2 linked regions of the Cytobacillus sp. IB215665 genome follow. The protein of the gene in region 2 binds, or shares a complex with, the protein of the main gene of each other region. Links are inferred from orthologs where the notes say so. Each region holds a gene or a part of one and is shown on either strand. Other genes may lie near its edges. The genes, in order: mecA and clpC.

Region 1 (13,215 bases), on a different replicon or contig from region 2:
AATATCTTCATCAGGAATAAAGTACGGAGTTGCAATCCAAACAGATTTTTCTGCAGATATGATCATAGAAAAAAAGAGCTGCTTTATAATTTCCCATTCATTATCTGGTCCACCAGCAATTAATTGAACGCCACCCAAGTTCTCTTTATCAATTAACTGTGGAGACAAATAGCTTGGAGTTAGCAACTTTTGACCAGTCATATAGTACCAATCCTGTAAAAAAATCAATTGTAGAGTCCGCACTGATTCACCTTGAACAGCTAAGTGTGTATCTCTCCAAAAACCAAAATAAGAATCTTTTCCTAAATATTCATCACCAATATTTAGACCACCTACGAAACCAATAGTTCCATCAATCACTACTATTTTTCGATGATTACGGAAGTTAATTTTGTGGTTTAGAATTGGTAATTTAACTGGAAAAAAAGGAATCATATCCACCCCAGCTTTTCTCAATTCTTCAATATAGCTTCTTGAAAGTTTCCAGCAGCCAACTGCATCATATAAAAAACGGACTTGAACTCCATTCTGTGCTCGCTCAATCAAAATATCTTTGATTTGCTGCCCAATGTCATCATGCCGTACGATGTAATATTCAAGGTGTATATGATGTGTTGCCCCTCTTAACGCCTCTAAAATATGAGAGAATGTTTCCTCACCATTTGTAAGCACTTTCGTTTCTGTTGAAAAAGATATTGGGCTTTTCCCTAAATTCTGTGCAAGGCGGAAAAGAAGCTGTTGATGCTCTCCCATATGAGTAATTTTTTCATCACTCCAATATGGTCCTCCTTCAATTTTTAAATATGTCTGTTCATCCAATAACGCTTTTTTAGCGAATAACTTACGCTTGCGAAAATTACGACCAAATATTATGTAAAAAATAAAACCTAACAACGGAACACTACCTAAAATGATAAGCCATGTTAATGTTGCTGTTGGATTTCTATTTTCTAAGAAAATAACAAAACCAATGAAAATAACTGATAAACTAATAATTAAACTAGCCGCTCCTAGAATCCACCCTTCCCAATATTGTTTTGTAACATAAAATAGGGTAGCTATAATAAGTGAAAATACTAAAACCTGTAATGTTTTTTTCATTCCCCACACCGCCTCATACTACAGTTCTTCAATCTTAAGTTAGCAAAATTAATTAAAATTTGCCCACACTAACGTGGGCAAAAGTCCAATTGCATTACTGCATTTAATAACACTTACAAGTATTTTAATAAAGCCGATTTCACTATTTCAGAAATCGGCTTCTATTATCTTGATGGGAAATGATTAGCTATAACCGCCAGTGCATCTTCTTTAATGATTTCGTTTCCGTACTCTTCTAATCGATGAATTGTAACTGTTGTTTCTTGCCCATACTCTAACAACAAGCTTATAATAGCGTCCAATTCATCCCCTATCATGTTTTCTTCATTAAATTCAACATATAAATAATAATGTCCTTCGAATGAAAATAATCGATTCTTGAATGGTGATGCATCTATTCGATGTGACAATGCGATAATATGTTCAAAATCATCAAACCTAAGTAAAAATTCGAGTTGTTCATCGTCTACTTGGTTAACATTTTGATTATAATCATCCTTAGCTGGGCTAAATTGTTGATCAAGTAACTCTTCTATTTTCTCATCAACAGGTAATTCCTTTATTCGATCTTCAGATAAAGGAATCTCATACCGATTCCCATCCTTAGAAAGTTGAGCTTTTGTTACGAGTACCTCAAGCCCTTTATCCAATGCTTGGACTTGTATCCATAACGGACCTTCCACCACAAAGTCTTCTTCTTGGTGAATTTCATCCATCATTTCCCAAAAAAGTTCTTCACTTCTTTCACGATTATACCATATTTCATCACGGTCAAATCCTCTTTCTTCAATATCTAAATATGAAATATAAAATTTTACAGTATTCTCATTTATTCGTTCAATTTCCATATAATTAACTCCCTTCCATAGGATGTTTTTGAAGGGACTTATTTACCCCCGTGATACACTTTTTCACGATTATAATCATTCTTGTACTTTTATTTTATGACAAATGCAAAAGGAATGGAAATAAAAAATAGCGATTATTTAAAAACCATCTACTGCCCAATAAGAGCGGACAAAAAGCCTACATAAACTTAATTAGTCCCCATATTATGGACTCGTAGCTAGTTTATCAACATAGCAGTGTATCGTACTTATTCTTTCGATCGAATCTTCTAGAGCGAGATCTTTTATAACACGTAACACTATATAAAATATCGTTTAAGATGCCATATATTTGTTATTTACTCGTCATAATGATGAATGTTGCTTACTATACTTGTACTATTAATAAAAAAGCTGCTTTCGCATTTTTATTTTGCTACATAATAAATAATCACAATATAACCATCTTTTTGAGGCACCAAACACTATGATGTCATTAAATTTGGTTAAACAGCCTTCATTTAGTATAAGAATCAACTAAATTTACGAAAAGAGCCATAAAAAAATAGCGATATTATTTACTTAACAGGAGGACGAGAATGGATTTTGATTACGTAATTACAATCATGATGATTATTGGAATTGACATCGTATTAGGCGGCGATAATGCTGTTGTAATTGCCTTAGCAACAAGAAATCTTCCTGAAGCTAAAAGGAATAAAGCAATCTTTATAGGTACTACCTTTGCTATTATTGTTCGTATTTGTTTAACTATTATTGCAGCTTTATTAATGACTATCCCGTTATTGTACATGATTGGTGGAATATTACTTCTCCGAATTGCTTATCAATTACTCGTGTCAGAGAGTCAAGATCAAACAACACTCAAAGCAAGCACCTCTTTATTTATCGCTATTCGAACAATTGTCTTTGCAGATATTATAATGGGTTTAGATAATGTAATTGCAATAGCTGGGGCCTCACAAGGACATTTTCCACTCGTAATAATCGGCGTGTTAATCTCTGTTCCAATTATAATTTGGGGCAGCAAACTAATATTATACATAATGGATCAATACCCTATTATTATCTATATCGGAGCAAGTATTTTAGCATTTACTGCCGGAAGAATGATTACGCATGAATTATATTTCACACAATTTTTCAATCACTATAATTACGTAAAACTCATTATACCATATATTTGCATTTTACTCGTAATTGCAAGTGGATATATTAGTAATCGGATCAGAGTAGTTCGTTAAACGGCACAAGACTTTTAAATTGACTACATTTGATAAGCTCTGGTTCAGTCTTGTTAAAAAACTTGAATGCATCAACAAATCGGAACTTTGTTTCTGTTAATAGCATCTGACGAAAACCAACAAGCTATTCGTTATAAATCTCAGCTTATGCTATGGCCTGGATTGTTATATGACATTTTAAAAAATACGTACACAATTAGAGTTCGTGAAATTTTCTCTTCTTTAATACGATGAAACACATATACAACCAATATTTGCGTTTTTCTAAATTAGTATTAATAGCAGAAAAGTTTGCAAAATAGCCTAAGCTAAAAAACTTCTACATCGAAATGTAGAAGTTTTTTTATATTCCAGATTATTGGTTAACTAATTTTTGCGCTTCTTTCAATTGAAAAGTTCGGACTTTACGTGGTAAAAACCTTCTAATTTCATCTTCGTTGTAACCTACTTGAAGTCTTTTTTCGTCAATAATAATTGGTCTCCGTAACAATCCAGGGTTTTCACGAATGAGACTATACAATTCATTCAATGGTAAAGTATCAACATTAACATTTAATTTTTGAAAAGTTTTTGATCTTGTAGATATAATTTCATCTGTTCCTTCTTCTGTCATTCTTAAAATCTCTTTAATTTCTTCGATAGTTAGAGATTCTGAAAATATATTTCGTTCTTTAAATGAAATATCGTGTTCCTCTAACCAAGATCTCGCTTTGCGACAGGAAGTACAACTTGGTGATGAATATAAAGTTACCATTGTTTCTTCACTCCCATAATTTATGTGGATAGAAAGCTCACATAAGAAATAATTTCATAAATTAAAAGTTACCAAAAGTTCAGTATATCTGATAAGAGGATGTTTAACCAATTGTACGAGCAAACCTGTTGTAACATTATAGTTATAAACAATGCTTCAGCTTATATTCTCCACTTTTGATACTCTCTAAAATGTTATACGTAAATAAACAAAAAAAGTTTCAAAAAAAAGAAAAAAAAATCTAAATTGAAATGAATCTAAATAAGTAATGTCTATCGATAATTATACAATAAATAAATTTAGAAAGATATACTTTTTTCAATTAATTATGTGTAAAAAAACCCAGCGACAGCTAGGTTTTTTCTTATATATATTTTATTTAGGTTAAATTTTCCTAAAATGCAACTTGTATCTAATCGTATTGAACCTTTATGAGCAGACTGTTTTCTCATTGACTGTATTCGAAATAAGAATTTAAAACGCATACGACTAGTTCGCAGCACCTTTCCTACATTAACGATGTTAACAATCGTAAAAACAAGGTTTACAAAAATAGTCTCCTGCTAATTTAATTTCTTTTCCCTCCAACACTTCTCCAACCGACTTGTGTATTTGCAGATTGATTAAAAGATTCAGCTTTCTTTCTTCCTCCAAAAAATTTTTCACCAATACCATTTAACATGACCCCCATCATAGCGGTAATACCTATGATTAGTACAGCTACTATAGCAAAATCAGTAAAATAATCAATAATCATTCCAATACCTCCATTGATTTAATTCTATCGACCTTCACAAGTAATTTCCTAGTTCAACGGGGTATAATCTACATTTTCTGTATAGGAGTTACCTGCATTCCAAAGTAAAAATTCATTTATACCATTTTCATTCAAAGCTCTAATTTGATCCTCTACTTCAGCTTTGCCATATGGTTTATAGTTACCATTTCCTAACCAAGAAGCAGTAAAATCTTGAAGCCAAGGTCTAGAAATAGGACTATTAGCTAACTCTTTTAACTTCTCAGCTTCAACCTTAATGTATTCTGTAACTAGTTTATACGGCTCTAAATCTGGCTTTTGAATACCAAAATATGTTGTCCAATGACTAGGATAAATCATAGACGAAATAACGTCAACATTTGCTGATATTTTAGAAAAGTTTTGCCCTATCCCAGGAGCTTCAGGCAACGTTGCTGTATAACCAAAAATATCCACCGATACTTTTACTCCATATGGCTTAAGCTTTTCTTTTGCATAGGCAACAAAATCTGTAACTGATTGAACACGCTTTTGAACATTATCTATATCCTTGCTTGCATATTCTCCCATACTGTACGATAAAATGGAATCACGTTTTTCAAATCCTTCTGGAAATCTCACATAATCGAATTGAATTTCTTGAAATCCTAGCTTTGCAGCTTCAATTGCTATACCGACATTATAATCCCAAACTTCTTTTATGAATGGGTTAACGAAAGATTCGCCTCGTCTATTTGTCCAAATATTATTTTCCTCAATAAATGACCATTCAGGATATTTATTTGCAAGGACGCTATCTTTGAATACTACAATCCGAGCAATTGGATATATTTTCTTATCTTCTAGTGTCTTTAACATTTCTGAAGGGTCTTTAATATAGTTTTTTCCAATTTCTTTATATTGTTGGTTTTCTGGTATGTATGTCATATTTCCATAATCATCTTTTATGTCTATTACCATTGCATTTAAATCCGATGACTCCACTAAATTAACTAAAGAACCAAATTTAGCTCCACCCGCTGAATGGCCTGTCACATAAATCCCTCTTACTGCGTCAGGGTATTCAAAGGACAACCCAGAATCAAACATGTAACGAGGTAGCTGTTCAGGTAGGCTCTTTTTATTTACAACTGGCCTTTTTATAACGTGATTACTTACCGAAGTTGTCTCTATTTGCTTAGCATACCCATCTGTACCAAACAACAAAAACAACATACTAGCAGTTATAAGTGTAATAAAATATCTCTTTATATTCATAAATGAGTGTTCCCCCAACTAAGATGAATTAATTTAATTATAAATCAAATAACTAATTTTGGGGGTAATGTTTATCAAATTCTTTTATTTTTTTGGTTATTTTATAATTATAATTCGAGCATTTTTTGACCTATCGTTACAATTAGCCTCAACCAACTTATATGATGAATAGCTCAGCTAACATTTTAATTTTCTTAGTGTGCAAAAATATTGCATTTATTAGAACATAGGACAGCTAGATAGATAATATACAACTGTCAAGTATAAAGGGTAAGAAGTGTTAATTACTTATGCTTGATTCGCAGTAATTGTTGCTTTTAGTACTAACAAATAAATACGTATAAACGAGGCTTTCGTGGTATTTTTCTTCTCTAAAGACTATAATAATCATTTCATCCACATTAGTTACTCAAATGTAAGTGAAAAAAAGCAACAAAGTATTCGAAAATAACCATTACTAAAAAATATGGAAAAAACAACAATCAATGTTCTTTATTAATTGGTGTTGTTCGAATGTAATCTCAATTATCATTCTTGGCATCTTGCCTTCTAAAAAACGATGTCCAATTTTTTCAAATTCCTTCTTACTATGCTAATTTGGTAACAATAGCAACATAGTTTACGAAAAGATCCTAAAAAAAGAAGATCCCTTAAAAAAGAGATCTATCGTTACTATATCCGTTCTTCTTTATAACGTTTGTATTCAGACTCTGAGCAATAGACGAAATGCCCTGGTTTAATTTCTCTCATTTCAGGAGCTTCAGCGTCATAATTATGCTGCAAAGGGTCATAAATTATTCTTTTACGAGAGCGCTCATGTTCTGGGTCAGGCAATGGAATTGCTGATAACAGTGCTTTCGTATAAGGATGAATTGGATCGTTATAGAGCTCATCACTGCTTGCTAGTTCTACAATTTTCCCACGATACATTACACCAATTCGATCACTAATGTACTTGACCATCGAAAGATCATGCGCAATAAATAAATATGTCAAACCTTTTTCTTTTTGTAACTGTTTCATCAAGTTCACGACTTGAGCTTGAATAGATACATCCAACGCTGAAATAGGCTCATCTGCAATGATAAATTCTGGATCTACAGCTAGTGCCCTTGCAATACCTATACGTTGCCTTTGTCCGCCACTGAATTCATGAGGATAACGACTCGCATGCTCTCGGTTAAGCCCAACGATTTCTAATAACTCATGGACTCTATTCATTCGATCTTGTTTAGAAGAAGCGAGACCATGAATATCAATTCCTTCTGCTATAATGTCAGATACTTTCATTCGTGGATTTAGTGACGCATATGGATCCTGAAAGATCATCTGCATTTTTCGATTAAAAGATTTTAATTCCTTTTTCGACTTCTTCCCGTGGACATTCTCCCCACCAAAAATAACTTTGCCATCAGTTGCATCATATAAACGAATGATCGTTCTTCCTGTAGTAGATTTTCCACAACCAGATTCTCCAACTAAGCCAAACGTTTCACCTTTATATATATCAAAGGAAATACCATCAACAGCTTTTACTGTGTTTTCTTTGCTAACATAAAAATGCTGTTTAAGATCTTGAATTTCCAACAATTTTTCTCTTCTATTCGTCATTTTCATTTACCCTCTTTCATGACTGCGTTTGAAAGATTCATATTGCTTCTTCATACGCTGCACTATTTCAGGTGGCTCAACTTTTGGTGCATTATCATGTAATAGCCATGTTTTCGCATAGTGAGTATTTGATACTTTAAACATCGGTGGTTCCATTTCAAAATCAATTTTCATCGCGTATTCACTTCTCAATGCAAATGCATCTCCTACAGGTGGGCTAATTAAATTAGGTGGTGACCCTGGAATCGCATATAGCTCATCCTCGCTGCCTTCAAGACTTGGCATTGACCCTAGTAACCCCCATGTGTATGGATGTTCAGGACTATAGAATATTTCATCTACTGTCCCAGTTTCAACAATCTGCCCAGCATACATAACCGCAACACGATCAGCTACGTTTGCTACGACGCCTAGATCATGGGTAATGAATATAACTGCCATATCCATCTTTTCTTGTAAATCCTTTAATAACTCGAGAATCTGCGCTTGAATGGTCACATCGAGAGCAGTTGTAGGCTCATCACAGATCAATAATTTTGGACGAGATGACAATGCAATCGCAATGACAACACGTTGTCTCATACCACCACTAAATTGGTGAGGGTATTCATCCACACGCTTTTCTGGCATTGGAATACCTACCATGTCCAGTAAATTAATCGCCTCTTTTTTTGCATCAGCGTTTGACATGCTTTGATGCTTGATTAAACCTTCCATGATTTGATGCCCGACTTTCATCGTTGGATTTAATGAAGTCATCGGATCTTGGAAAATCATCCCAATATCTTTACCGCGGATTTTTTCCATCTGTTTCTCTGATTTTTGGACAATGTCTTCACCATTAAACATGATCGAGCCGCGTACATACTCCCCTGGAGGTGTTGGAATAAGCTTCATAATTGACTGTGTTGTCACACTTTTTCCTGAACCTGACTCACCAACGATAGCTAGCGTTTCTCCTTTGTTTACGTGAAAATTTACGCCACGGACTGCCTTTACTTCTCCTGCAAAAGTGTGAAAAGAAATAGCTAAATCGTTTACCTCTAAAATTGGCTTCATTTTTCTCCCCCCTATTTTCGTAGTCGTGGATCAAGTGCGTCTCGTAAGCCATCTCCAACAACGTTAAAAGCAAAAATGGTTAAACATATAAATATAGCCGGGAAGAATAATTGCCACGGATAATATTTCATTGCTGGTACACCTTCACTTGCCATCGTTCCCCAGCTAGCGAGTGGTGCTGGTACACCAAGACCTAAGTAACTTAAGAAGGCTTCAGTAAAGATCGCTGCAGGAACCGTTAATGTCATTGTAATTAAAATGGGGCCCATTGAGTTAGGAACTAAATGTCGAGCCATAATTCTTTTCGTATTTGCACCTAAAGTTTGAGCTGCTAACACATATTCCTGAGATTTTAGTTGAAGGACTTGCCCACGAACGATTCGAGCCATATTAATCCAACCGGTTATAGACATTGCAATAATCATTGTTGTTAAGCCTTGTTCTAACACAACCATTAATAAAATTACGACTAATAAGTATGGAACAGCTGTTAAAATATCGGCGATACGCATTAATATTTCATCCGTTCGCTTGCCAAGATAACCTGCTAAACCACCCCAAATGATACCGATAATTAAATCAATTGTTGCAGCAGCTAAACCGATAAACAACGAAATTCGTGCACCATGCCAAATTCTAGTAAACACGTCACGACCTAAGCTATCAGTGCCAAACCAATGTTCACTTGAAGGTGCTTTATTCGCTTGGGTTAAATCATTTGTCGCATAATCATATGGGGTCAAGCTTGGACCAATCCATGCCATAATTCCGAGTATGAACAATAAAAATATACCGAATACAGCTAATTTATTACTTTTAAAGCGAAGCCAAACATCTTTCCAAAATGTGATGCTTTTCCCTAATTTTTCTGCTTCATGTGCTTCAGCATTTGTTCGTTCGAATAATTCTTTAGGTAAGTTTTGTTGTATCGTTTGTGATTCTTCTAACTGTTTATCCATATTAATCCCCCTTCCCTTGAGCAAGTTTAATACGAGGATCAATTAATCCATATAATATATCCACTAAAAGGATTGAAACGAGTAACAATATACTATAAAACACAGTTACACCCATAATCGTTGTATAATCACGATCTGTAATCGATCGAACAAAGTGGCTACCTAGACCAGGAATACCAAATATACTCTCGATAACGAAGCTACCTGTTAAAATCCCAGCTGTTAGTGGACCCATATAAGAGACTACAGGCATCAAGGCATTACGAATGGCATGCTTGACAACGATAACGGTATTCTTTATACCTTTTGCCTTCGCCGTTCTTATATAATCTGAAGCTAACACTTCAAGCATGCTTGATCTAGTAAGTCGTGCGATAAATGCCAGCGGTGTCGACGCTAAAGCAATCGCAGGCAAAACATGGTAAGAAAATGATTCAAATCTAGCGACTGGGAATACCCCTAACTTTATCGCAAACACATATTGTAAGACCGATGCCATGATAAAGCTTGGTACGGATATCCCTAATACCGCTAAAATCATTACAGAATAGTCTTGCCATTTATTATGCCTGAGAGCTGAAATAACACCGAATAGTACACCAAAAGCCAGTGCTAGAAAGATAGCCTCCAGTCCTAGTATTAACGACACAGGGAATCCTGAATTAATAAAGTCATTTACAGATTGACCTTTATATTTAAATGATGGGCCGAAGTCCCAACTAGCGACTGAAACTAAATAATCAAAATATTGAACATACAATGGTTGATCAAGCCCATAATATTCATTTAATTTCTGTTGAATCTCCGGTGGTGGTGGCTTTTCCGAAGTAAATGGGCCTCCAGGTGCTGCCTGCATGAGAAAGAAAGTAACAGTAACAATTAACACAAGTGCTATTAACATAAAGCCTAAACGCTTTACTATATATTTAAACAAGGGTTTACACCTCCACAATATTCTGACAAAACCCTAATCGTAAAGAATGGTATACGGAGAAATTCTCCATATACCATTACTTATTAATACTATAAAACAGCTAATAATGTACATTTAATGATTTTGAAAAATATTATTCTTCTATGAAATAAGCCCATTTATATTGTGCATCACCTAAACCTGATACTACAACATCTTTTAAATTATCTTTTTTCACGTACTTATTTGTGTAGTAATAAATTGGCATTGCAGGCATTTCATCCATGAAGATTTCTTCAGCTTGTTTTAACAGATCTTTACGTTTTTCTGGATCAGTTTCCGTATTAGATTCATTTAACAAGCTTTTATACTCTTCATTTTCCCAACGAGTGTCGTTGTTGCCACCAATTTCTTTGTAAATTTCTAAGAAGTTCATTGCATCGTTGAAATCACCTAACCATCCAAGACGAGCAATTTGGAAATCACCAGCATCCATTGCGTCAAGATGAACTGCAAACTCTTGGTTTAACAACTCAACTTCTATGCCTAGATTTTTCTTCCACATATCTTGAATAGCTTGAGCAATCTTGGCATGTGCTTCAAGAGTGTTGTAAGAAAGTGTAATTGAAGGTAAATCATCTACACTTGCAAAACCTTCTTCAGCTAACCCTTCCTCTAAAAGCTGTTTTGCTGTCTCAATATCAGCATCTTCAAAGTAACCTTGATCTTCAGCTTCAGGGAAGATTGTCGGTGGTATAATTCCCAATGCTGGAATTTCTCCACCTTGAGAAATATTATCTACAATCGCTTGACGGTCAATAGCATACGCGAAAGCTTTACGGATTTTTGCATTATTAAATGGTGCTTCTGATGTATTAAACTTGTACCAATAAACACCAGCAATTGGATTGATTGATAATGCACCTTGATCCTTAAGGGTTGGAAGTGCTTCTGTAGGTAAATTACCTGTTGGGTTACCAGCCCAATCCAATTCGTCATTATCAAACATCGTTAATTCAGTATTTGCATCATTAATCATTACTATTTCAATTGTTTCAAGCTTAACATTATCCGCATCCCAATAATGTTCGTTCTTTTCTAAAATGATCTTATCGTTATGTTCCCAAGCAGTCATTTTGAAAGGACCGTTTGATGTATAATCATCTCCAGCATCTAAAGCCCAATCTGCGTTAGCTTCTGCGATTTTGCTATTTACTGGATAATAAGTATAAAATGCCGTTAGTTCTAAGAAATACGGTGTTGGATTTTCCAATTGTACTTCAAGTGTCTTATCATCAATTGCTTTGACACCAACATCATCAATTGAAACTTCACCTTTTGACGCTGCTTCAGCATTTTTCACATAATATAATTGATATGCATAGTTTGCTTCTCCTGAATTAAGGACCCATTTCCATGCATATTCAAAATCATTAGCAGTTACAGGATCTCCATTTGACCATTTAACGCCATCACGTAGAGTAAATGTATAAGTAAGTCCATCTTCCGAAACTTCTATGTTTTCAGCCATCGCTTCTTCAGGGCTACCTTCTTTACCAATACGAGTTAATCCTTCAAACGTCTGTAATAGTACTGCTGAAGAAGTCGTATCTTCTGCTAAACTTGGATTTAAAGTACTAGGCTCAGAATTATTATTAATTCTTAGAGTTTGGTTTTCTGCTAAAGTTTCTTCACCAGTAGTACCAGTATCTTCTTCTTTTGCAGGTTCCTCTGCTGTTCCACAAGCAGCTGCGAACACACTCAAAGCAAGAATTAATGTTAGAAGTAATGACATTTTTGTCTTCTTCATGTTGTGTTTCTCTCCTTTTCATTAAATTTTCATGTTGAGTAGTTATAAAACCACAAAATTTATTATACAAGTTTTCGACTTAATGTGCATAAATTTTGAATACGATAGTAATTGATATCCCTGATACGGTTACCATTCGACACGAATAAATAGTACTATATACCTATAAAATCGTTGTATTTATTATGTTTATTTTTGTTTCTTTTACAAGAATAAACCAATGAAATATTTACCTATCGAACTTCCCCTTTCTATATATGTATTTTTATTACATTAAGTGAATAAAAAAGTTCGCAATTCTTTTATTGGAATAATTTTTACTTACTCACATTTTACAGTCTTTAGTATGCTAATTTTCTTTGTTTTTATAATATAAAGTTTGCATTTACTATTTTTTTTTTATATAATTTTGCAATACTTATAATTATATTAAAATGCTGTGTTTTTTTGCTTTTAACTAAAGATGATAAAGTTTTGACATATAAATAATTTCACATTTCTCATTACATAATTCATTTTGTCATCTTTACATATCAGAATGTTCATTAGTTTAGGAACTTAAATATAAGGAGTAAAATGAAATGAAAACTATTTTTTCGGGCATACAGCCGAGCGGATCCATCACATTAGGAAATTACATTGGAGCAATGAAACAATTTGTAGAATTGCAGCATGAGTATCAATGTTATTTCTGTATTGTTGACTTACACGCTATTACCGTACCACAGGAGCGATTACAATTAAGAAACAATATTCGGAGCTTAGCAGCTCTTTATTTAGCAGTAGGCATTGACCCTCAAAAATCCACATTGTTCATACAATCGGAAGTACCTGCACATGCTGAAGGAGGTTGGATGCTCCAATGTACTGCTCATATAGGTGAGCTTGAACGTATGACACAG
Region 2 (10,115 bases):
CGACCTTCGGCTTCTAAAGATTTGCGTTGCTCATCCGTTAAATGACGGCATTTCCCTGAATATTGAGGCATGCCTCCATTTAAAGATTGCTCTTCGCGCTCTTTTTCTAGTTCTTCCTCAGTACAATAACATTTATATGCTAAATCTTTCTCTAATAGTTCTTTATAATACTGCTGATAAATATCATTTCTTTCCGATTGACGATAAGGCCCATAATTCCCACCTACATCAACACTTTCATCCCAATTAATACCTAGCCAAGATAAATATTTTAATTGGCTTTCTTCTCCACCTACAATGTTACGCTTTTTATCCGTATCTTCAATTCGAATAATAAATTTGCCATCATTATTTCGAGCAAATAAATAATTAAACAATGCCGTACGCGCATTCCCTATGTGTAAATGTCCTGTTGGACTCGGCGCATAACGAACCCTTATATCTTTTACCATAATTGTTACCCCCATAATTGTACATAGCAAAGTATTATCGTTATTTTATCACCAAACATGATTGTATACAAAGCATGTCTATGTTGCTACATTTTTTTTAGTAAAATAACTACTTGGGCAGCTATTCCTTCTTCTCTTCCTGTAAACCCAAGCTTTTCAGTAGTTGTAGCTTTTACATTTACTTGGTCAATAGTAGCCTCTAGAAGTTCAGCAATTCTCCCTCTCATTTGGTCAATATATGGGGCCATTTTTGGTTGTTGAGCAATAATCGTACAATCCACATTACCCAATTCATAGCCTTCATTCTTTACTAGCTTCCACACGTGTTGAAGTAGTAGTGATGAATCAGCATTTTTATATTGCGGGTCTGTATCAGGAAAATGTTTGCCAATATCCCCTGCAGCAATGGCTCCTAAACTGGCATCTGCAATTGTATGTAATAATACATCCGCATCTGAATGTCCTAACAAACCTTTTACGTGGGGAATTTCAATTCCCCCTAATATTAGAGGTCTATCATCAACAAATTGATGAACATCAAAACCTTGCCCAATACGAATCATAACTCTTCACTCCCGTTACTTTATCTCTCTATGTTAACTCGCTTATAATTTAAACTACTCACCCAAAATTGCATGTGCAAATTTGATATCTTCTGGTGTAGTAATTTTGATATTTTGATAATCACCTTCGACGATAATTACTTGTTTATTTAGTCGTTCTACTAAACTGGCATCGTCGGTACCAATATATTTATCTTTAATAGCTTGCTCATGCGCTTCTTCCAATAATGATATACGAAAAGCTTGTGGCGTTTGCACTGCCCACAAGCTAGATCGTTCAAATGTTTCCTCCACTTTCAAATCCAGAACACGCTTCACAGTATCTTTAACAGGTACTGCAAGAACAGCCGCCCCGTCATTGTATGCCGTATTAACTAAAGAATGAATATGCTCGATTTTAATAAAAGGTCTAGCACCATCGTGAATGAGCACAATATCAACATTATGTACTGCTTTTAAGCCCAGATGTACACTATGTTGCCGCTCAGCTCCACCATACACGATTTTTTCTATTTTCGAAAAGTTGTTCTCTTCAACAATTTCCCTCATATATTTCTCATCTAGTGAATTAATAACTAGGACAATCCCTACACAATGGGGATCATTTTCAAAAACTTTTAAAGTACGTGCTATGATTGGCGTTGACTGTAATGACATAAACAGTTTATTCATACCTACATTCATTCTTTTCCCCTGTCCTGCTGCAGGAATGACTACCTTATATAACATCATGCTGCTCTCCTAACATTTGTATAGGCATGATAAGGGTTAAGGGACTTGTTCACTTCACCACTAACCTTATCATTTATAAACTTAGTATTATATCTTATAATGCTCTTTCTAACAACTTCGGCTTAGCAAAAATCATTCTCCCAGCAGAAGTCTGTAGTACACTCGTAACTAACACATCAAGATTTTTACCTATATAATCTCTTCCATCTTCAACAACAATCATCGTTCCGTCATCAAGATACGCAATGCCTTGATTTTGTTCTTTCCCATCTTTAATTACTTGGACATTCATCTCTTCTCCTGGAAGAACTACTGGCTTCACGGCATTTGCCAAATCATTAATATTTAACACAGCTACATTTTGTAATTCACAAACTTTGTTTAAGTTAAAATCATTTGTAACTACCACTCCGGAAGTAATTTTAGCTAGCTTTACGAGCTTGCTATCAACCTCCTGTATATCTTCAAAATCACCTTCATATATCTCAACGTTATTTGATAATTCCTTTTGTATGCGATTTAAAATATCAAGCCCTCTTCTACCCCTATTACGCTTTAACACATCCGCTGAATCCGCGATATGCTGAAGTTCTTCTAGGACAAATTGGGGTATGACGATCGTTCCTTCTAAAAAGCCTGTTTGACATATATCCGCTACACGACCATCGATAATAACACTTGTATCCAATATTTTTAATTTTTTATCATACAGCTCAAAATCTTCTTCATTGCCTTTTTTTGTTCCTTTACGGTTAGATATTGAAAATAAGTTAATAAGGTCGTCTCGCTTTTTAAAACCTATTTGAAAGCCCAAATAACCTAATAACAGAGTCAAAAATATAGGTATAATGGTATTGAATAATAAAAATTGGAATTTTTGTATTGGGATATTAATAAAAAAAGCAACAATAAGGCCAAAGATTAACCCTAGACTCCCAAAGACTACATCAGTTGCTGGAGCCTTGACAACAGTCTCCTCTAACCAACGTATCAAATTTACTATATAATCTACTAACCAAAATGTAACAAGAAAGAAAATAAGTGCACCTAATATGGCTAGCATGTAATGTTCTCTTAACAATGCAATGTTATCAATATTCATTAAAGGTAATACATATGGAATATAAAATATACCTAATATCCCACCGATAATGAGAAAAAATAATTGTACAATTCTTTTTAACATTCTTTCACCTCCTTCTATACATTATAAACAGTTTGCAATAATTGAAACGTACTATTACTATTATTTTTTCTATTTGTAACCGCGATGAAATATATTTGTAAAATAAAGACATCTTTCACTTAGCATATCATCCTTTATGCGATGATTGCAAATGACTACTATATTTGACGATCGATTAATAATTGCTGCTGTATTCTTTTAAGTCCTTCTTTAATTTTTCGTGCTCGAACTTCTCCAATCCCCTCTACTTCATCTAATTGTTCTACACTTGCTTTCACAATTTGATTCATATTTTTGAAGGTTTCTATTAAATTTTCTATAACAACTGATGGCAAACGTGGTATTTTATATAAGGCTCGATAACCTCGAGGTATCACACCTTTATCTATATTTGTATTTTGAGGATACCCAAGTAATTTTAAAAGTAGATAATCATCAAGAAGCTCCGAGCTCGAAAGCTTTTGTATTTTAAGTAACATTGCATCAATATCTTCCTTAGCTTCACATGCATAATCCTTAATAAGTAAAATTGCCTCCTCTTCAATATGGGCAACTAACTCGTTCATTTGTAGTCGTATTAACCTTCCTTCAGAACCTAACTCAGTGACATAGCTGATGATCTCATTTTTAATTCTTAACACCATTTCAATACGATGTAGAACTTGTAAAACTTCTGAAAAAGTTACTTGTTCTTCAAATTCCAATGCACCTAAATTGGTCATACTTTGATTCAAAACAGCGTGATATTTCTCAAGTGTTTGCATAGCTTGATTTGCTTTCGTCAAAATGACACCAATATCTTTTAATACATAGCGAAAGTCAGCTTTATATAACGTAATAACATTACGGCGTTGTGAGATAGCAATGACTAAGCTGCCAGTTTGTTTCGCAAATCTCTCTGCAGTACGGTGCCTCATTCCCGTTTCAGATACAACAATACAAGAATCCGGAACTAATTGTGCATTGGATATTAAGATTTTCGTCCCTAATTCATTTAAGATAATTGCACCATCCATTTTAGCTAATTCATATAAATATGATGGTGAGAACTGACAATTTATTTGAAACCCACCATCAACCAATTTTTTCATTTTATCGTTGTAGCCAACAACGATTAATCCACCGGTTTTTGCACGTAATACGTTATCTAACCCTTCCCGTATAGGGGTTCCAGGGGCAATTAGCTTTAATATGTCTGCTAATATTTGTTCGCTATGCACTCTCTCCATTAACTATCTACCCTCCCAATGCATGTTGTAAGGTCTCATTAACAGATGATACTCCAATTACCACAATTCCAGCTGGAACAGTCCATCCTCCTAAGTTTTTCTCAGGCAAAATAACCCTCTTAAAGCCAAGTTTCACAGCTTCCTGAACTCTCTGTTCAATTCTAGAAACGCGTCGTACTTCCCCAGTTAAGCCAACTTCTCCGATAACTACATCTGTAGGATTTGATAGTTGGTCTCGAAAGCTTGAAGCGATACTGACGGCTACAGCTAAATCAATTGCAGGTTCATCTAACTTGACTCCTCCAGCAACCTTTAAGTATGCATCTTGATTTTGCAGTAATAGCCCAACTCTTTTTTCTAGTACAGCCATAAGTAGTGATACTCTATTATGATCGATTCCAGTTGCCATTCTTCGTGGATTACCAAAACTTGTTGGTGAAATGAGTGCTTGTATTTCAACGAGAACGGGCCTTGTTCCTTCCATAGAGGCTACAACTGTAGATCCAGCTGCTCCTTTTGAACGCTCCTCAAGAAAAATTTCCGAAGGGTTTTGAACTTCAGTTAGACCTATTTCCTTCATTTCAAAAATTCCTATTTCATTTGTTGATCCAAAGCGGTTTTTTACTGCTCTTAATATCCTATACGTATGATGACGTTCACCTTCAAAATAAAGAACTGTATCCACCATATGTTCAAGTAACCGTGGTCCAGCAATTGAGCCTTCTTTCGTAACATGACCAACAATAAAAGTGGCGATGCCTTTCGTTTTTGCAATTTTCATTAGCTCAGCGGTACATTCTCTTACTTGTGAGACACTGCCAGGAGCTGATGTAACCTCAGGGTGAAAAATAGTTTGTATTGAATCAATAACAACAAATGATGGCTCCATCTCTTCAATTGCTTTTGATATATACTGTAAATCAGTTTCAGCTAACACGAATACATTCTCTCCGTGAACCTCTAGTCGATCTGCACGAAGCTTCGTTTGTTTTATCGATTCTTCTCCAGATATATATAATACTTTATGTTCAGAATGTGCTAATTTTGATGATACTTGCAATAACAATGTTGATTTTCCAATACCAGGATCTCCACCTATTAATACAAGCGATCCTTTAACAATACCTCCACCTAATACCCGATTAAATTCCACAAAATCTGTATACATTCTTGGTTCGTTCGTTGTTTCTATTTTGGTTATAGCTGTAGGTTTTGTACTAGTAGAAGTAGGTGCTACATAAAACGATCCCTTCCGAGCAGATTTAGTCTGTTCAATTTCTTCTACCATTGTATTCCATGCATTACACCCAGGACACTTTCCCATCCATTTTGCTGATTCATATCCACAAGTTTGACAACTAAACTTTGTTTTTCTTTTCGCCATTATGTTAAGCTCCTCTATTTAAAATACCTATGTGTATTATATTTTATGACAATATAAGTAGATCTAAAGAAGAAAAGGTATACGACTTTACATGCTGACGTATACCTCTTTTCTTACTTATCGTATTTTATAAGTGGTTTAATTCACCGATTTCTTCTACTAAGCGAATAGTAAACTCTTTCTCAACAACATCTAGCATTACTTTCTGACCTTTTGCAATCGTTCCTTTGAGCAATTCTTCAGAAAGCAAATCTTCAACATGCTTTTGAATCGCTCTGCGCAAAGGACGTGCTCCATACTCTAGGTCATTTCCCTCTTCTGCTAGCTTTTCCTTTGCTGCGTCTGTAATTTCCAGGGCAATTTCTTGCTCCACTAATCTTTTTGTTAATTGTTCTGTCATTAATGTCACGATTTCTTTAAGATGCTTTTTCTCTAATGAATGGAAAACAATAATTTCATCGATACGATTTAAAAACTCAGGACGAAATGCTTTTTTCAGCTCATCCATCACTTTCCCCTTCATATCTTTATAATTTTGGTTTTCATCCTGTACATTAAATCCAACAAATTTATTTCGTCTTAGCGCATCTGCACCAACATTTGATGTCATAATTAACACTGTGTTCCGAAAATCTACTGTACGGCCTTTTGAATCAGTTAATCTGCCGTCTTCTAGCACTTGAAGCAAAATATTAAAAACTTCAGGATGTGCTTTTTCAACTTCATCTAGAAGAATAACTGAGTATGGTTTACGACGAACTTTTTCTGTTAATTGTCCACCCTCATCATGACCGACATAACCTGGCGGTGACCCTACGAGCCTTGACGTCGAATGCTTCTCCATATACTCAGACATATCAATTCGGATCATTGCATCTTCTTCACCAAACATTGATTCTGCTAATGCTCTTGCTAGTTCAGTTTTACCAACACCGGTAGGGCCTAAAAAAACAAATGAGCCAATAGGTCTTTTCGGATCTTTCAATCCAGCACGCGCTCGACGTACAGCTTTGGCAACTGCTTTCACAGCTTCTTCTTGACCAATTACTCTCGAGTGCAGGATTTCTTCTAATTTTAACAATTTATCTGTTTCAGTTTGAGCAAGTTTTGATACTGGAATTCCTGTCCAGCTAGCAACAACTTTAGCAATGTCCTCTACTGTTACTTCACAGTTTTCTTGACCTTGTTTCTGCTTCCAGCTTTTCTTTGTTTCCTCTAATTGCTCTCTTAAGCGTTGCTCAGTATCCCGTAGAGAGGCTGCTTTCTCAAACTCTTGACTTTGTACTGCTGCATCCTTCTCTTTTCTTATTTCATCTAATTTTTGTTCAAGCTCTTTTAAATTTGGTGGTGTCGTATAAGACCGCAACCGAACTTTTGATCCTGCTTCATCTATTAAATCAATCGCTTTGTCAGGTAAAAAGCGATCCGAAATGTAGCGATCTGATAATTTTACCGCCTCAATGATTGAGTCATCACTGATTGACACACGATGGTGTGCTTCATACCGATCACGTAAACCTTTCAAGATTTGAATTGATTCCTCATTCGTTGGTTCATCTACTTGTATCGGCTGAAAACGTCTTTCTAACGCAGCATCTTTTTCTATATATTTTCTATATTCATCTAAAGTTGTAGCTCCAATACATTGTAGCTCCCCTCTAGCTAATGATGGTTTTAGAATATTTGAAGCATCAATTGCTCCTTCAGCTCCACCTGCTCCAATTAATGTATGAAGTTCATCAATAAATAATATGATATTTCCTGCTTGGCGAATTTCATCCATTACCTTTTTTAGTCTATCTTCAAATTCACCGCGATATTTAGTTCCTGCCACCACTGTGCCCATGTCTAAAGTCATTACACGTTTATCGCGTAGGATTTCTGGTATTTCATTATTTACAATTTGTTGAGCTAACCCTTCAGCAATTGCTGTCTTACCAACTCCAGGTTCTCCTATAAGGACTGGGTTGTTCTTTGTGCGTCTACTTAAAACTTCAATTACACGCTGAATTTCTTTACTTCTACCAATGACAGGATCTAAGCTTCCTTCTCGTGCAATGGCTGTTAAATCTCGTGCGAGACTATCTAATGTAGGTGTATTAGCATTGGTAGCCGCCCCTCCTTGATGGCCTGATGAAGTTTCATTACTCCCTAACAACTGAAGCACTTGTTGACGTGCTTTATTTAAGCTTACTCCTAAGTTATTTAAAACTCGAGCAGCAACACCTTCACCCTCTCTGATGAGCCCGAGTAAAATATGTTCCGTTCCTACATATGAATGTCCTAGCTTTCTCGCCTCATCCATTGATAATTCAATAACTTTTTTGGCACGAGGTGTGTAATGAATCGTTTGAGTTGTTTCTTGACCTCTACCGATTAACTTTTCAACTTCTTCTTGAATCTTATTAGATTCCAATCCAAGAGCAACTAACGCCTTAGCTGCAATTCCTTCACCCTCGCGAATAAGACCTAATAAAATATGCTCCGTTCCTATGTTATTATGACCTAAACGAACTGCCTCTTCCTGTGCTAATGCCAAAACTTTTTGTGCACGCTCAGTAAATCTTCCAAACATCATAACTCTCGACCTCCAAACTCTTTTTGATTGCTTTTTTCCAAGCTTATTCTTTCCCTAATCAATGTTGCTCTACGAATATCACGCTCATGTGACCTTAATGGACCACCTGCATATTGCTGAAGAAAGCCAGGCTGTGTTACAATCATTAATTCATTTAAAATATTGCTGGATATATCTTTTATATATCCGATATCAATGCCTAAGCGAATGTCAGACAAACATTTAGCAGCTTCATTTGTCTCAATGACGCGACTGTGTGCTAATGTACCATATGAGCGGTATACCCTGTCTTCTAGTTGAATACCAGATGTTTTTACTAATGCTTCTCGTGCAGAGCGTTCTTGAGCAATGAGTTGTTGCACCACACTTTCTAGGTCATTCACAATATCAGTTTCAGATTTACCAAGAGTTACTTGGTTTGATATTTGAAATATATTACCTAATGCTTCGCTACCTTCACCATATATTCCTCTAACAACTAGACCAAGTTGATTTATTGCTGGAATAATTCTGCTCATTTGTTGGGTTAATATAAGTGCAGGTAAATGCATCATGACCGATGCCCTTAATCCAGTACCAACATTCGTTGGACAGCTAGTCAAATACCCTTTCTGTTCATCAAACGCATAGTCTACATGTGTTTCAATCCAATCATCTAACTCATTAGCTTTTTTCAAAGCTGCACTAAGTTGAAACCCAGGAAATAAACATTGAATTCGTATATGATCCTCTTCATTTATCATAATACTAACTTCTTCATTTTCTGATAAAATACTAGCTCCAAAAGGCGCATCCTCGGCTAATTGAGGGCTAACTAGATGCTTTTCAACAAGTACTCTTTTTTCAATAGGCTGCATTTCATTCATAGCTAATAATTCTAGCTTCCCAAAAGATTCTGGCGCTTTTTCTTCGCATACCTTTTTAAATAATTGAATGATCTTCTGCGCTTCTTCATTTGTTATGACAGTAGGAAACCATATATTTTCTATATTTCGCGCAAGTCTAATTCTACTAGAAAGTACGATATCTGATTCAGGACCATCCTCACTCATCCAAGAGCTTATTGCTTTTTGTAGAAACCGCTGAAGTGACATAGTTATCCCTCCCCCATGTCTATCTGACTTAGACTTCGTTCTAAAGCCCTAACCTTATCACGAACTTCTGCTGCTTTTTCAAACTCCTCACTGACTATATACTCCTGAAGTGTTTGTTTATATTGTTCAATTTGTTTACGTAAATGTATATTTCCACCTATCCTTGTCGGGATTTTTCCAGAATGAATAGTGTTTCCACTGTGAAATCTTTTGAGTATAGGAGTTAAATGATTTTTAAACGTCTTATAACATTCAGAGCATCCAAATTTACCAATGTTTAAAAATTGTGTATAAGTCATTTTACATTTTTCACATTGAATAACCTCATTTTGATGAAATGAATTACGTTGTTTTTCTTGTAGGGAAGGTTCCATATTGAGTAGTCCTGCTATTAAGTTATTAATCGAATAACCTTGATTATTTGCAAGCATAAACATTTCTCCTTTTTCCTGTGCACAATGCTCACAAACGTGGGTTTCAGCTTTTTCTCCATTTATAATTTTTGTAAAGTGCAACGTTGCTGGTCTCTTGTTACATTCTTGACATATCAATGACTTCACCTCTCCTTTCTAGATTATTAATATCATCTGAATTACTCATACCATTAATTGTATTTTAGTGATGTCAACATCGCAATGAGTATTCTAGATCGTAGTTCATCTCTATCTGGAAGGCTAATATATAAGATTGATCGATCAACAGTACTCAACATGATTTTTGCTTCACGTTCAGTAATAACCTCTTCTTCAATTAATCGACCTATAATATTTTCAGCTATTGTTTGAGAGATTCTTGGACCAATTAACGATAGCAGTTGTTCAATTAAGTGGGTATCATCATGAGACTGCACTTTCATTATTCGTATATAACCACCGCCACCGCGTTTACTTTCTACAA

What was found.
Region 1: the proteins of clpC (region 2) and mecA are in contact, whole or in part, in a solved structure (PDB 3PXG), measured with the Bacillus subtilis proteins. The link is inferred for Cytobacillus sp. IB215665 from one-to-one orthologs.

Annotation. Positions count from the first base shown.
Region 1 is NZ_JAXBME010000003.1:46,786-60,000, forward strand. Bases 108-2,911 are described here. They hold mecA (adaptor protein MecA), read right to left. Parts: upstream 1,950-2,911; coding sequence 1,266-1,949; downstream 108-1,265. Other genes in these bases: cls (cardiolipin synthase), read right to left, coding at 108-1,101; SLH52_RS04545 (TerC family protein), read left to right, coding at 2,528-2,911. Outside these bases: more of cls, read right to left, coding at 1-107; more of SLH52_RS04545, read left to right, coding at 2,912-3,193; transcriptional regulator SpxA, read right to left, coding at 3,549-3,947; SLH52_RS04555 (hypothetical protein), read right to left, coding at 4,516-4,701; SLH52_RS04560 (putative glycoside hydrolase), read right to left, coding at 4,753-5,961; SLH52_RS04565 (ABC transporter ATP-binding protein), read right to left, coding at 6,634-7,572; SLH52_RS04570 (ABC transporter ATP-binding protein), read right to left, coding at 7,579-8,631; SLH52_RS04575 (ABC transporter permease), read right to left, coding at 8,643-9,590; SLH52_RS04580 (ABC transporter permease), read right to left, coding at 9,592-10,524; SLH52_RS04585 (peptide ABC transporter substrate-binding protein), read right to left, coding at 10,658-12,313; trpS (tryptophan--tRNA ligase), read left to right, coding at 12,895-13,215. UniProt on the Bacillus subtilis protein: Enables the recognition and targeting of unfolded and aggregated proteins to the ClpC protease or to other proteins involved in proteolysis. Acts negatively in the development of competence by binding ComK and recruiting it to the ClpCP protease.
Region 2 is NZ_JAXBME010000023.1:50,294-60,408, forward strand. What follows is about bases 5,400-8,524. They hold clpC (ATP-dependent protease ATP-binding subunit ClpC), read right to left. Parts: upstream 8,125-8,524; coding sequence 5,674-8,124; downstream 5,400-5,673. Other genes in these bases: radA (DNA repair protein RadA), read right to left, coding at 5,400-5,546; SLH52_RS20745 (protein arginine kinase), read right to left, coding at 8,121-8,524. Outside these bases: gltX (glutamate--tRNA ligase), read right to left, coding at 1-452; ispF (2-C-methyl-D-erythritol 2,4-cyclodiphosphate synthase), read right to left, coding at 539-1,015; ispD (2-C-methyl-D-erythritol 4-phosphate cytidylyltransferase), read right to left, coding at 1,070-1,744; SLH52_RS20725 (PIN/TRAM domain-containing protein), read right to left, coding at 1,842-2,933; DNA integrity scanning diadenylate cyclase DisA, read right to left, coding at 3,092-4,162; more of radA, read right to left, coding at 4,170-5,399; more of SLH52_RS20745, read right to left, coding at 8,525-9,218; SLH52_RS20750 (UvrB/UvrC motif-containing protein), read right to left, coding at 9,221-9,769; SLH52_RS20755 (CtsR family transcriptional regulator), read right to left, coding at 9,823-10,115. UniProt on the Bacillus subtilis protein: Competence gene repressor; required for cell growth at high temperature. Negative regulator of comK expression. May interact with MecA to negatively regulate comK.